2 linked regions of the Prosthecodimorpha staleyi genome follow. The protein of the gene in region 1 interacts with the protein of each later gene in a pairwise test. Links are inferred from orthologs where the notes say so. Each region holds a gene or a part of one and is shown in the gene's direction. Other genes may lie near its edges.

What was found.
Region 2: the proteins of KL771_RS18500 (region 1) and nuoG interact in binary tests that used the Escherichia coli proteins (3 or more experiments, as listed by UniProt). The link is inferred for Prosthecodimorpha staleyi from one-to-one orthologs.

What each region holds. Positions count from the first base shown.
Region 1 is NZ_JAHHZF010000009.1:128,776-131,918, reverse strand. Bases 119-2,946 are described here. They hold KL771_RS18500 (formate dehydrogenase subunit gamma), read left to right. Parts: upstream 119-1,200; coding sequence 1,201-1,692; downstream 1,693-2,946. Other genes in these bases: KL771_RS18495 (formate dehydrogenase beta subunit), read left to right, coding at 1,689-2,946; KL771_RS18505 (LysR family transcriptional regulator), read left to right, coding at 140-1,057. Outside these bases: more of KL771_RS18495, read left to right, coding at 2,947-3,143. UniProt on the Escherichia coli protein: NDH-1 shuttles electrons from NADH, via FMN and iron-sulfur (Fe-S) centers, to quinones in the respiratory chain. The immediate electron acceptor for the enzyme in this species is believed to be ubiquinone.
Region 2 is NZ_JAHHZF010000001.1:20,927-24,171, forward strand. What follows is about bases 185-3,114. They hold nuoG (NADH-quinone oxidoreductase subunit NuoG), read left to right. Parts: upstream 185-561; coding sequence 562-2,667; downstream 2,668-3,114. Other genes in these bases: nuoF (NADH-quinone oxidoreductase subunit NuoF), read left to right, coding at 185-291; KL771_RS00130 (hypothetical protein), read left to right, coding at 302-553; nuoH (NADH-quinone oxidoreductase subunit NuoH), read left to right, coding at 2,680-3,114. In the rest of the region: more of nuoF, read left to right, coding at 1-184; more of nuoH, read left to right, coding at 3,115-3,245. UniProt on the Escherichia coli protein: NDH-1 shuttles electrons from NADH, via FMN and iron-sulfur (Fe-S) centers, to quinones in the respiratory chain. The immediate electron acceptor for the enzyme in this species is believed to be ubiquinone.

The sequences.
Region 1 (3,143 bases):
CGGTCGGGACGGATCCCGGCCGTTCGGCCGCAGGCGGCCGCCCCCTCGCCACGCCTCCGGGCTCTGGCAATCCGGGCCCGGATGCGGCATGCCCTGGGATGCGCTTCGGCTGTGCCGCCGGCAGCGCCGGGGAGCCGTCATGATCCTCAAGCAACTGGTCTATCTGGTCGCGCTCGCCCGCGAGGAGCATTTCGGCCGCGCCGCCGAAGCCTGCGCGATCTCCCAGCCGACCCTCTCGGCCGCCATCCGGCAGTTGGAGGAGGAACTCGGCATCACCATCGTCGAGCGTGGCCAGCGCTTCCGCGGCTTCACACCCGAAGGCCGCAGCATCCTGGATCACGCCCGCCGGGTTCTGTCGGATTGCGAGGCGTTGCGCCAGGAGGCCGGGGCGCTGCGCGGCGAACTGGCCGGACGCCTGCGGCTCGGCGTCATCCCGACCGCACTGCCGGTCGTCGCCTCGCTGACCAGCCTGTTCCGGAACAGCCATCCGGCGGTGGCGATCGTGGTGCAGTCGCTGACCTCGGGCGAGATCCAGCGCCGCATCGACGCCTTCGAACTCGACGGCGGCATCACCTATCTCGATTTCGAGCCGCTGGACCGCGTGCGCAAGGTCCCGCTCTACCGGGAGGACTATGTCCTGCTCTGCCCCGACGACGGCCGCTTCGGTCGCGACCGGATCAGCGCGACATGGCGCGAGGCCGCCGAACTGCCGCTCTGCCTGCTGACGCCCGACATGCAGAACCGCCGGATCGTCGACGCCATGTTCCGATCGGTCGGCTGCATCCCCCGAGTCGAGGTCGAGACCAACGCGATCTCCAATCTCTGGGCCCATGCCGGCGTCGGCGCCTGGGCGAGCGTCGTACCGCGCCTCCTGGTCAGCCAGTATGGCGCGCCACCCGGCGCCCGCGCCCTGACCCTCACCGAACCTCATGGCTCGCAACGCGTCGGCGCGATCATTCCCGACCGAGTCCCGGCCAGTCCGCTGTCCACGGCCTTCCATGCCGCCGCCGAGAAGGCAGGCCAGACCGTCCTGTCCGAACATCAAGGCAAGTCATAGCCTATCACTATGACCTGCATTGATAGATTTTACCGATCACTCATTCGGAACAAACGATTTGCCTCAAGGCATGACCTGCCTGCATCACTGAAGGTGCGGGTCCCCGAACCCGCGAACAACAGGGTGGAAGCGGGACGAGGCCGATGCACAGAGGTCAGGTTTCGGGTTGGGATGCGGCGGTCGCGAGCCGGATCATCGAGGCGCGGCGGCAGGAGCCGGGCGCCATGCTGCCGATCCTGCACGACCTGCAGGAGACCTTCGGCTATGTCGACCGCGCGGCCCTGCCGCTGATCGCCGACGCGCTGAACCTGTCGCGCGCGGAGGTCCATGGCGTCGTCTCCTTCTATCACGACTTCCGGTCCGAACCGGCCGGCCGGACCCAGGTCAAGATCTGCCGCGGCGAGGCCTGCCAGGCCGTCGGCTGCCGCGAACTCGCCGCCGCGGCCGAGCGCCGCCACGGCCTCACGCTCGGCGAGACCTCTCCGGCCGGCGACCTGACGCTCGAAGAGGTGTTCTGCCTCGGCAATTGCGCACTCGGCCCCGCCGTCCAGGTCGACGGCGAATCGCACGGCCGGGTGACGCCCGACGTCCTCGACGCCCTGATCGCCACGAGCCGTTCCCGGGGGCACGCATGACCGTCCGCATCCACGTCCCCGCCGACAGCGCCGCCGCCTCGGTCGGCGCCGATCAGGTCGCCGCCCGCCTGGCGATTGAGATCGAGCGCGCCGGGCTCGATGCCCGCATCGTGCGCACCGGTTCGCGCGGCCTGTTCTGGCTCGAACCGATGATCGAGATCGAGACCGCCGCCGGTCCGATCGCCTACGGACCGGTGGCGCCGGCCGACATTCCCGGCCTCCTCGCCGCCGGCCTCATCGACGGCGGTGCCCATCCGCTGCGCCTCGGCCCGACCGCCGCGATCCCCTATCTCGCCCGCCAGGAGCGGCTGACCTTCGCCCGCTGCGGCGCCATTGACCCGGTCTCGGTCGACGACTATCGCGCCCGCGGCGGCTTCAAGGGGCTCGAACGCGCGCTGGCCATGAAGCCGATCGAGATCGTCGAGGAGGTCACCGCCTCGGGCCTGCGCGGCCGCGGCGGCGCCGGCTTCCCGACCGGCATCAAGTGGCGCACCGTGCTCGGCGCGACCGCCGACCAGAAGCACATCGTCTGCAACGCGGACGAGGGCGACAGCGGTACCTTCGCCGACCGCATGCTGATGGAAGGCGACCCCATGCTCCTGATCGAGGGCATGGCGATTGCCGGCCTCGCGGTCGGGGCGACCCAGGGCTGGATCTATATTCGTTCCGAATATCCCCGCGCGGTGACGACCTTCACCCGCGCCGTCGAGGCCTGCCGGCGCGCCGGCATCCTCGGCGCCAAGGTCGGCGGCACCGGCCCGGCCTTCGACATCACGGTGCGGATGGGCGCCGGCGCCTATGTCTGCGGCGAGGAGACCTCGCTGCTCGAAAGTCTCGAAGGAAAGCGCGCGCTGGTCCGCTTCAAGCCGCCGCTGCCGGCCCTGAAGGGCCTGTTCGGCAAGCCGACCGTGATCAACAACGTGCTCTCCTTCGCGGCCGTGCCGACCATCCTGGCCGACGGCGCCAAGGCCTATGCCGACTACGGCATGGGCCGCTCGCGCGGCACCCTGCCCTTCCAACTCGCCGGCAACATCAAGTTCGGCGGCCTGGTCGAGAAGGCCTTCGGGATGACGCTCGGCGAGGCGATCCACGATTTCGGCGGCGGTACCCGCTCCGGCCGGCCGGTCCGGGCCGTCCAGGTCGGCGGCCCGCTCGGTGCCTATTTCCCGGCCGACCATCTCGACACCCCGCTCGACTACGAGGCCTTCGCGGCCCGCAAGGGCATGCTCGGCCATGGCGGCATCGTGGTCTTCGACGACAGCGTCGACATGGCCGAACAGGCCCGCTTCGCCTTCGAATTCTGCGCCAAGGAAAGCTGCGGCAAGTGCACGCCCTGCCGCATCGGTTCGACGCGCGGCCGCGAGACGATCGAGAAGGTGATCCGCGGCGAGGCCGTCGAGCGCAACCTGGCGCTGGTCGACGATCTCTGCCGGACCATGACGGACGCCTCG
Region 2 (3,245 bases), on another replicon or contig:
GCGCGGCTGTCCTATTTCTACAAGCACGAGAGCTGCGGCCAGTGCACGCCGTGCCGCGAAGGCACCGGCTGGATGTGGCGCGTCATGGAGCGCATGGTCCATGGCGACGCCACCAAGAAGGAAATCGACACCCTCTTCCAGGTGACCAAGCAGATCGAAGGGCACACCATCTGCGCCCTCGGCGATGCCGCCGCCTGGCCGATCCAGGGCCTGATCCGCCACTTCCGCCACGAGATCGAAGCGCGCATCGATGCCCGTCACGGCGCGCGCCCGCTGGTGGCGGCGGAGTGAGGAGGGAGCCGTGTCGACCAACGAAAACGAACTGATGCTTCGCATCTTGGTCGATATCCAGACCAAGTTGGCTGAGCATTCTAAGCGTTTCGACACGGTTGACGGGCGATTGGCCAAGATCGAGCGCCGTCTCGATGAAGTGCATGAGACGCTCTACACGTCGTTCGGCATTGCCGGGCACGCCAACGTCAAGACGGACATGCTGCAGCGGGAACTTGAAGAACTCCGTGATCGCGTGACGCGTCTGGAAGAGAAGGCCTGAGGACCGATATGGCCAAGATCAAGATCGACGGCATCGAACTGGACGTCGCGCCCGAGTCGACGTTGCTGCAGGCCTGTGAGATGGCCGGGGCCGAGGTGCCGCGCTTCTGTTTCCATGAGCGGCTGTCGATCGCCGGCAATTGCCGCATGTGTCTGGTCGAGGTGAAGGGCGGCCCGCCCAAGCCGCAGGCCTCCTGCGCCATGGCGGTGCGCGACCTGCGTCCCGGTCCGAACGGCGAGGCGCCGGAAGTCTTCACCAAGACCCCGATGGTGAAGAAGGCGCGCGAAGGCGTGATGGAATTCCTGCTGATCAACCATCCGCTCGATTGCCCGATCTGCGATCAGGGCGGCGAGTGCGACCTGCAGGACCAGGCCATGGCCTATGGCGTGGACACCTCGCGCTATGCCGAGAACAAGCGCGCCGTCGAGGACAAGTATATCGGCCCGCTCGTCAAGACGAGCATGAACCGCTGCATCCAGTGCACCCGCTGCGTCCGCTTCACCAACGAAGTCGCCGGCGTCGGAGACCTCGGCCTGATCAGCCGCGGCGAAGATGTCGAGATCACCACCTATCTCGAAACCGCGATGCGCTCCGAACTGCAGGGCAACGTGGTCGATCTCTGCCCGGTCGGCGCGCTGACCTCGCGGCCCTACGAATTCACCGCCCGGCCCTGGGAACTGACCAAGACCGAATCGGTCGACGTGATGGACGCGCTCGGCTCGAACATCCGCGTCGACAGCCGCGGCCGCGAGGTGCTGCGCATCCTGCCGCGGCTCAACGAGGCCGTGAACGAGGAATGGATCTCGGACAAGACCCGCCATGTGGTCGACGGCCTCAGAACCCAGCGGCTCGATCGGCCCTACCTGCGCGGGACGGACGGCCGCCTGAAGCCGGTCTCCTGGGGCGAGGCCTTCGCGGCCATCGCCGCGAAGGTCAAGGCGACCGCGCCGAATCGGATGGCCGCGATCGCCGGCGATCTCGCCTCGGTGGAAGAACTCTACGCCCTGAAGACGCTGGCGACCGCGCTGGGCATCGCGTCGATCGACGGCCGGCCGGCTCTGAGTGGGCTCGATCCAAAATTCGGTCGCGGCAGCTATCTCTTCAACACCACCATTGAGGGTGTCGAGGCGGCTGACGCGCTGCTGATCATCGGCGCCGACCTGCGCAAGGACGCGCCGATCCTCAACGCCCGCATCCGCAAGCGCTGGCGCCAGGGCGGCTTCAAGGCGGCCGTCATCGGCACGACGGTCGACCTGACCTACGACCACGTCCATCTCGGCGCCGGTCCGGATACGCTCGAGGCGCTGGCCCGCGGCGAACTGGCCTTCGCGGAGGTCCTGAAGGCGGCAAAGCGGCCGCTGATCCTGGTCGGGCAGGGCGCCATCGCCCGGGCCGACGGCCTCGCGGTCCTGTCCGCCGCCGCCCGCCTCGCCCGCGATGTCGGCGCGGTTTCGGACGAGTGGAACGGCTTCTCGGTCCTGCACAACGGCGCCTCCGCCGTCGGCGGGCTCGACATCGGCTTCGTGCCGGGTGAGGGCGGTCTCGGCACGGCCGGTATCGTGACGGCGGCCGGACGCGGCGACCTCGATCTGGTCTTCCTGCTCGGCGCCGACGAGATCGATACCGCGGCGCTCGGCTCGGCCTTCGTGGTCTATCTCGGCACCCATGGCGATGCCGGCGCGCACCGCGCCGACGTGATCCTGCCCGGCGCGGCCTACACCGAGAAGTCCGGCACCTTCGTCAACACCGAAGGCCGGGTGCAGCTCGCCAACCGCGCCGCCTTCCCGCCCGGCGAGGCGCGCGAGGACTGGGCGATCCTGCGCGCCCTGTCCGCCGTGCTCGGCAAGACGCTGCCCTTCGACAGCCTTGCCGGCCTGCGCTCCAAGCTCTATGCGGCCCATCCGCATCTCGCCCGGATCGACACGATCGCACCGGCGGCTGCCGGCGACGTGACGGCGCTCGCCGATGTCGGCGGCGCCATGGACCGGGCCGGCTTCGTGGGACCGATCCAGGATTTCTATCTGACCAACCCGATCGCGCGCGCGTCCGCCGTGATGGCCGAGTGCTCCGCGCTCGCCCGCGCGCGAACGACCGCGGCCGCGGCGGCCGAATGAGGACGGACGACAATGGCTGACTTCTGGTCCTCCTATCTCTGGCCGCTGATCATCATGGTCGCACAGTCCGTGCTGCTGATGGTCGTGCTCCTGGTCGTGATCGCCTACATCCTCTATGCCGACCGCAAGATCTGGGCAGCCGTCCAACTGCGGCGCGGCCCGAACGTCGTCGGTCCCTGGGGCCTGTTCCAGTCCTTTGCCGACCTCTTGAAGTTCGTGCTGAAGGAGCCGGTCATCCCGGCGGGCGCGTCCAAGGGCCTGTTCCTGCTGGCGCCGCTGATCACCGTGATCCTGTCGCTCGCCGCCTGGGCGGTGATGCCGGTCGCGCAGGGCTGGGTGATCGCCGACATCAATGTCGGCATCCTCTACATCTTTGCGATCTCGTCGCTCAGCGTCTACGGCATCATCATGGGCGGCTGGGCCTCGAATTCGAAGTATCCGTTCCTGGCCGCGCTGCGGTCGGCGGCTCAGATGGTCTCCTACGAGGTCTCGATCGGCTTCGTGATCATCACCGTGCTGCTCTGCGCAGGCTCGCTGAACCTGTCGGCGATCGTGCATGCGCAGGAAACCCGCGGCCT